Regions from separate parts of the Bacillus sp. XB1 genome, predicted to be linked through region 2. Evidence: riboswitches for the same ligand, from Rfam matches in the RefSeq annotation. Region 2 holds a riboswitch; the other holds the start of a gene.
What was found. A riboswitch is a leader RNA that binds a small molecule or an ion and turns the genes downstream of it on or off. The one in region 2 is predicted to bind S-adenosylmethionine.
Positions count from the first base shown of each region.

Region 1: linked by a shared signal. The riboswitch ahead of ACK1U5_RS26520 (ABC transporter permease) and the one ahead of ACK1U5_RS02110 (hypothetical protein) in region 2 are both predicted to bind S-adenosylmethionine.

Region 1 is NZ_JBNRIL010000007.1:66,088-69,512, reverse strand. Features, by position in the region: gene ACK1U5_RS26535 (multidrug effflux MFS transporter) at 1-228, shown strand, start outside; gene ACK1U5_RS26530 (hypothetical protein) at 490-993, shown strand; partial or broken gene ACK1U5_RS26525 (DUF3951 domain-containing protein) at 1,010-1,235, opposite strand; SAM riboswitch class I at 1,405-1,510, shown strand; gene ACK1U5_RS26520 (ABC transporter permease) at 1,647-2,564, shown strand; gene ACK1U5_RS26515 (ABC transporter permease) at 2,581-3,425, shown strand, end outside.
Region 2 is NZ_JBNRIL010000001.1:423,988-427,412, forward strand. Features, by position in the region: gene ACK1U5_RS02100 (YwiC-like family protein) at 1-711, shown strand, start outside; gene ACK1U5_RS02105 (hypothetical protein) at 742-933, opposite strand; SAM riboswitch class I at 1,056-1,154, shown strand; gene ACK1U5_RS02110 (hypothetical protein) at 1,255-1,512, shown strand; gene ACK1U5_RS02115 (SWIM zinc finger family protein) at 1,775-2,164, shown strand; gene ACK1U5_RS02120 (NAD(P)H-dependent oxidoreductase) at 2,188-2,763, shown strand; gene ACK1U5_RS02125 (group-specific protein) at 2,760-3,113, shown strand; gene ACK1U5_RS02130 (short-chain fatty acid transporter) at 3,154-3,425, opposite strand, start outside.

The sequences.
Region 1 (3,425 bases), on a different contig from region 2:
AATCAGAAACAAGCTGCAGGAACAGCATCAGCTTTATTAGGTTTATTACAGTTTATTTCAGGAGCTCTTGTTGCTCCGCTAGTAGGTATCGGTGGAAGTAATACAGCATTACCGATGGGTATTGTTATTGCGCTTTGTGAAGTAGGAGCAGTGTTATGTTATCTATTTATGGCCAGAAGAAGTGAGAAACAGTTTGAACTGCAGCAAAAACAAAATCTAGAGGCTTAACAAAAAAGAACTGATTCAAAGGGAATGTTTGAATCAGTTCTTTTTTCATTTCTTTGAAATACCTCATACAGTTTTGTAAGGTGATGTAGTAAAGCATTGCAAAAGTTATTTGTATAAAGTGACGATACTGTGACAAACATGTTGGTATATATATTACGGTGTCGTCTTAAGTGTAAAAAGTAGGATGTTCTCGGTATAATAACAAGTGGAGATAAAAGAAACTATAATGAGTAATAGTTGTAGATAAAAGGAGAAGAAGAGATGAAGAAGGTTTTGGGTATTGCCGTAATGGGAGGAATGCTCCTTCTAGCAGGATGTAATGGAAATAAAGATACGAAAGAACCGAAAGAAAAGGTAGAGCAATCTACAGAACAAACAGAAGAGATGAAAGAATACCGTGCAGTACATGAAAAATACGATATGAAAATGAATAAAGAAATTAATAAAGCACTGCAGTTATTTGAAGTAGCAAAAGAAAAGGGCGGTAAGGAAATAACGACTGCTACATATAAAGAAGATGTGCAAAAGGTAACAACGAGCATGTTAGAAGATATTGATCATATACGTAAAGAAATTCGTGTTCCGAAGTCGAAAGAGCAAGAACATGAAGTATATGTTGGTTTCTTGAATGAATCGGAGCAAGCAATGAAAAAATTACAGAAGTTAGCTAAAGAAGAAGATTCATCGTTGATTCGTGATATAGAAATTAATTTTGCAACAGCATCGACATACTATAAACGTTTTCAAGCAGAAACGAAAAAATAACCTTGCCTGTGCAAGGTTATTTTTTCTTATTACCATCTCCGTCTTCATCTTCATCTTCATCCTCGGATACTAATACCTTCTGCTCTTCGTGAAATTCGGAAATAGTTTGCCCGGTAATATTATCGAAAGGAGTATAAAAAAGTAATACGTTTCTTTTTAATAAAGAGTTTATAGAAGCCGATGATGACAAGTATAACGATTGTTAAGGGTAATCCTATAGTAGCAAGAAGTAAGGGGTCCATCTTATAACTCCTTTAACATCATTTCTTTTTATTATAAGCTGAAAAATGTAATTTCGATAAATGGATTAAAAACTGATTTTTCTAAATATACCCAATTTGATTGACTTTTCATTTTTTCAGAATTATAATTCGAAATATACAATTTGAACCAAATAATAATATAGCAATTTACTTATCCAGAGAGGTAGAGGGACTGGCCCTATGACACCTCAGCAGCGGGTTCTGTAGTAGGAACACCGTGCTAATTCCAGCAAGCAAGTCTTGAAAGATAAGTGATGGGCCTTTGTTTATTAAGCCTTGATCTTATTTTTTAAGATCAAGGCTTTTTGTATTCTAAAAAGAGAAAAGGGAGTAATGGAAAAAGTACGTTCATAAAACTAAGTAAATATATGTGTTTAGGGGGTTATTGAAGTGTATGTAATTAAAAAATTATCAGTTATGGTGTTCACGCTATGGGTTATTACGACGGTGACATTTCTAATTATGCATATTATTCCGGGGGATCCATTTTCATCAGATGCAAAAATCTTTCCTGAAGAAGTGATCCAAAACATGAGAGCGAAGTATCACCTTGATGAACCGTTGTGGAATCAATATGTGGCTTATTTAGACGGTGTAGTTCATTTTGATTTTGGTGAATCTGTTCAATCAACCGGGCAAGGTGTATCAGAAATTATAACAACTGGCTTTGGTCCATCAGCAATTATTGGTCTACAAGCACTTGTTATTTCGTTGTTAGTCGGAATTGCTGCAGGTACATTTGCTGCTCTATATCATGGGAAAGTAATTGACTATAGTGTGAGTTTGCTCGCAATTCTAGGTATTTCTATTCCAAGTTTTATTTTAGCACCACTATTTATACAAGTATTCGCTATTCAATTCGAGCTTTTACCAGTAGCCTCTTGGGGAACATTCGAACATACAGTATTGCCATCCTTTGCGTTAGCGTTAGGGCCAATCGCAGTGATTACAAGGTTTGTTCGTTCTAATATGATCGAAGTACTGCAGAGTGATTATATTAAGTTAGCAAGAGCAAAAGGCATACCAATTAAGAAGATTATTATAAGACACGCTCTTCGAAATGCGATTGTTCCAGTACTTACATTTGTTGGACCGTTAATGGCTGGACTCTTAACGGGGACTTTCGTTATTGAAAAAATCTTTTCAATTCCTGGCCTAGGAAAATATTTTGTAGATAGTATTTTTAACCGAGACTATCCGGTGATTATGGGAACAACAATTTTCTATAGTGCATTATTAATTACTTGTATTTTCATTACAGATATTATTCACCGTATTGTTGATCCACGTATTCGTTCTATTACGTAAGGAGGGGGATGTTTAGATGGGGGCTTATGAAATTAATGACCAGTTATTAACAAATGAAGAGAAAAAAGAATTAACGATAAATAAAAATCAGCAAACGATTAGCAGAAAGAAAGAAGTGTTTCGTAAGTTTATATCGAATCCAATCGCAGTTTTAGGAACAGTGACGTTATTGCTAATTATTGTTTTCTCGCTTATTGGCGAAAGTTTAACTTCATTTACTGCGAGTGAACAAGTAAAAGAGGCAACAAATTTACCGCCGAGTAGTGAACATTGGTTTGGAACAGATGATCTAGGGAGAGATATTTGGGCACGTACTTGGGCTGGTGGGAAGATTTCACTAACAGTTGGATTAGTAGCAGCTGCCCTCGATATAGGGCTCGGTGTACTGATTGGTGGATTTAGTGGATATGTGAGAGGGCGTAATCGCCTTGGAACGTTAATTGATGAGTGGATTATAAGAGGAATTGAAGTATTATACGGCATCCCATATTTATTAATTGTTATTTTACTATTAATTGTTATGAAACCAGGTCTTTTCACCATTATTATCGCCCTTGCATTAACGGGATGGATTGGAATGGCTCGTCTCATTCGAGCACAAGTATTGTCTTTAAAACAACGAGAGTTTGTTATTGCAGCAGAGCGATTAGGTACATCACATATGAAAATTATATATGGGCATTTAATTCCGAATTTAACAGGGATTATTATCGTCAATTTATCATTTACAATTCCAGCAGCTATTTTTTCAGAATCATTTTTAAGCTTTATAGGACTTGGGGTACAATCACCAGCGGCAAGTTGGGGGACGATGACGAATGATGCACTCGGGACATTATTGAGCGGAGAATGGTGGCAGCT
Region 2 (3,425 bases):
ATTCCGAAGCAACATGGTGCATGGGCTATGCTTGTTATTCCTTTTTTATTAAGTGTCATACTTGGGAAACCTACTATTTATCATATTCCATTGTTTTTAGCGTGGTTTTTTATCTATTTAGCCACGTATCCATTTCTTACATACATAAAGCAAAGACGAAAAAAAGAGTTTTTACAAGCTGCCATTGTTTATTTCAGCATTGCGTTCCTATTTGGGATGATTTCTTTATTATATGAGTGGCGAATTCTTTTATTCGTAATAGTAATGATTCCATTATTTATAGTGAATATGTATTACGCTCGTCAAAAAAATGAAAGAGCACTATTAAATGATATTTGTGCGATTATTGTGTTTTGTATCGGTGGATTAATTAGTTATTCCTTTTCAATGAAGCAAATCGATCATACAGCTATATTCATTGCACTTATTTCATTTTTATACTTTTTAGGTAGTACGTTCTATGTGAAAACGATGATTCGTGAAAAAAATAACCCGAAGTATCGTCTTATATCTTGGGGATATCATATCGTATTAACAATAATCATATTTGTGATTAATCCCTGGTGTTCTCTTATTTTTATACCAAGTGTCATTCGAGCAATTGTGTTGTATGGCAAAAAAATTTCTATTATAAAAGTAGGAATTTTAGAAATTGCTAATTCTGTATATTTTTTAATTATAACGGCAATAATTATGAAGTATGCCATTTGAAAAAACTTCCCATCAATTGATGGGAAGTTTTTAATCTTTTTCTAAAATGTGAACGGTGTACTCGCAACGTTGAATAGCTTGTTCAACAGCATAAAGTGATTGTTCAATACGAGCGCGATTAAAATCTTTTTCAACTGTTTCGAGCGCTTCTTCTAAACAATTTTTAGCTTCTTGTAATGATTGAAAAGAATCTTGTACATATCCGCGAGCATTTTGATGCATTTCATAATCCTCCTTGCGTGTTCGTATATGGGTAGTATGAACAGTAAGGAAGAAAATATAATTTGTTATATTTATTTGACAATTAAAGTGGAATTACGTATAGTAAGAATTAAGTGAATATTTTCTTATCCAGAGAGGTGGAGGGACTGGCCCGATGAAACCCAGCAACCGCGATGCAGGTGCTAATTCCAGCAGAACATATTTGTTCTGGGAGATAAGACGAAGATATATACGTAACTTCTTCTTATCGGAGAGGTTTTTTTATTGCAAAAAAACCGATTACGAAAATTTATATTAAGAAGAAAGGGGTTGCGCATTACTGTGACACTCGAAAAATACGTAAAACTGCGTAGTACAGTTTATGAATATATGATAGAGCAAGATAAGCCGATATCATTGTTAGATATTCAAGAACATATCGTTTCGCATCATGAAGGAAAATTCACGAAAAAGATGTTGCATCAATTTTATTTATCAAGATTATTAGACGAACTAAAACTGGATGGGAAAATTACATTAGCTGATGAATATCTCTATGCTGAAAAAGGGGTATTGTATAAGGCGAGAAAAGGGAGCTAAGCTCTCTTTTTTTCTTAAAATAACGGAGTATGTAGAGTAAAAGACTGCTAAAGCAGCCTGATACAGGGAATGGTGTTGAGTGTGTAGTGTCAAAAATTGAATGTGCCTGAAAGAGGCAATTCATATCGGCTGCAAATGAAAAGAGACACCTTCGCCGAATAGGTGTCAGTCGTTTTGTCATATAGACTTGCTATTTGACAGTTATTAGAATAACATACAGGATTTTTGAAGTCAAAAGGGAATTAAAGGAAGGGGTACAATTATGTACGCTTACTTATTAAAAGATATAACGAAATGGATCCCAAAGTACATTGTAGATAAGGGATATGAATATTATGAAGATGGACATGTAGAAGATGTTGAAATACATGATAAAAAAGTGTTTGCTTTCGTTACTGGAAATGCAGGAAATTATGAAGTAGTTATCGATCTCGAAGATTTTTCAGAAAGTAGCTGCGAATGTCCATATGAGAATCTTTGTAAGCATATGGCGGCAGTTGTTTATGATATTCAAGGTGCTGGTGAGAGTGCAGTTAAAGAGAAACTGAAAGATTTAGAAAAAGAAGAATTACTTATATTATTGAATCGATTATTGCAAAGTTCGAAAAACGTGCAAATTGTAGAGAAGATGTTAAAGAAGGAGAAACTTTAATGTATAGAGGGAGTTGTTATGTAGTGAACGTACTAATTGTATACGCTCATCCTAATCCTTCAAGTTTTAACGCGGCGATTTTCAATCATGTGCAAAAAGGACTACCGGAAACAAATCATTCAGTTACGCTGCTTGATTTATACAAAGAACAATTTGATCCAGTCCTCGTATTTAATGAAGAGAAGAAAAGACGTGATTTAGTAAATGAAGAAGAAACAGCTCGGTACAGAACGTTAGTAGAAGAAGTAGATACACTTTTATTCATCTATCCAATATGGTGGTGGGGGATGCCAGCAATTTTAAAAGGATTTATCGATCGTATTTTCGTAGCTGGATTTGCTTATAAATATGAAGGGGCTCTGTCGAAAGGATTATTGCAAGGGAAAAAAGCATGGGTTATTAATAAGTTAGACTCGCCCCTATGGTACGTCGCACTATTATATCGATCAGCAGATTGGATTATGATGAAGAGAGGTGTTTTACGTTTTTGTGGCATTCGCGATATAAAACGTTCAGTGTTTCAATCTGTGAAAACGAGTAAAGTATCAAAGCGTGAAAAATGGTTATTACAAATAGAAGAAAAGGCTCGTACATTATGAATGAAGTCGACCGTATTATAAACTGTATTCAGTATGACGGCGAACTTTTTCGGAAGTATGTTACGTGTTTACTTCAATTGAAAAAATGTAGTAAAACATTTCAGCAAATTCAAATAGAGTTAAGAAATGACTACTTGATAAGAGGAATTTGTGAAAGAGAAGTTGATGAGGTAGTACGGGGAAGTAAAGAATATGAAACATATTTTCTTCCTAAAGCGTTACAGTGGAATTTTTTGAGTGAACATCTACACTTGATCGGAAAAATTTGCGAAGATTTTTTTGCATTTGAGTCATTACATCTTACGGAGATAGAGTGGGAGAAGATTATAAATTGCATGGGAAATAAGTGATTTATTATGTAAAAAAGCTAGTATAAAACTAGCTTTTCGTTTAAATAAATAAGAAGCATAGACTAATGATAAAACCCGCATATAGTAAGTTCACAACACAAAATCCCATAATGTCACGAGCACCTAAACCAGCTATCGCTAATGCTGGTAATGCCCAGAAAGGTTGAATTAAATTCGTCCAAGCATCGCCCCATGCAATTGCCATTGCTGTTTTTGCAGCAGGTACACCAAGTTCAGCGCCAGCTGGAATCATAATTGGTGCTTGCACAGCCCATTGACCGCCGCCAGATGGAACGAAAATGTTAACAATGC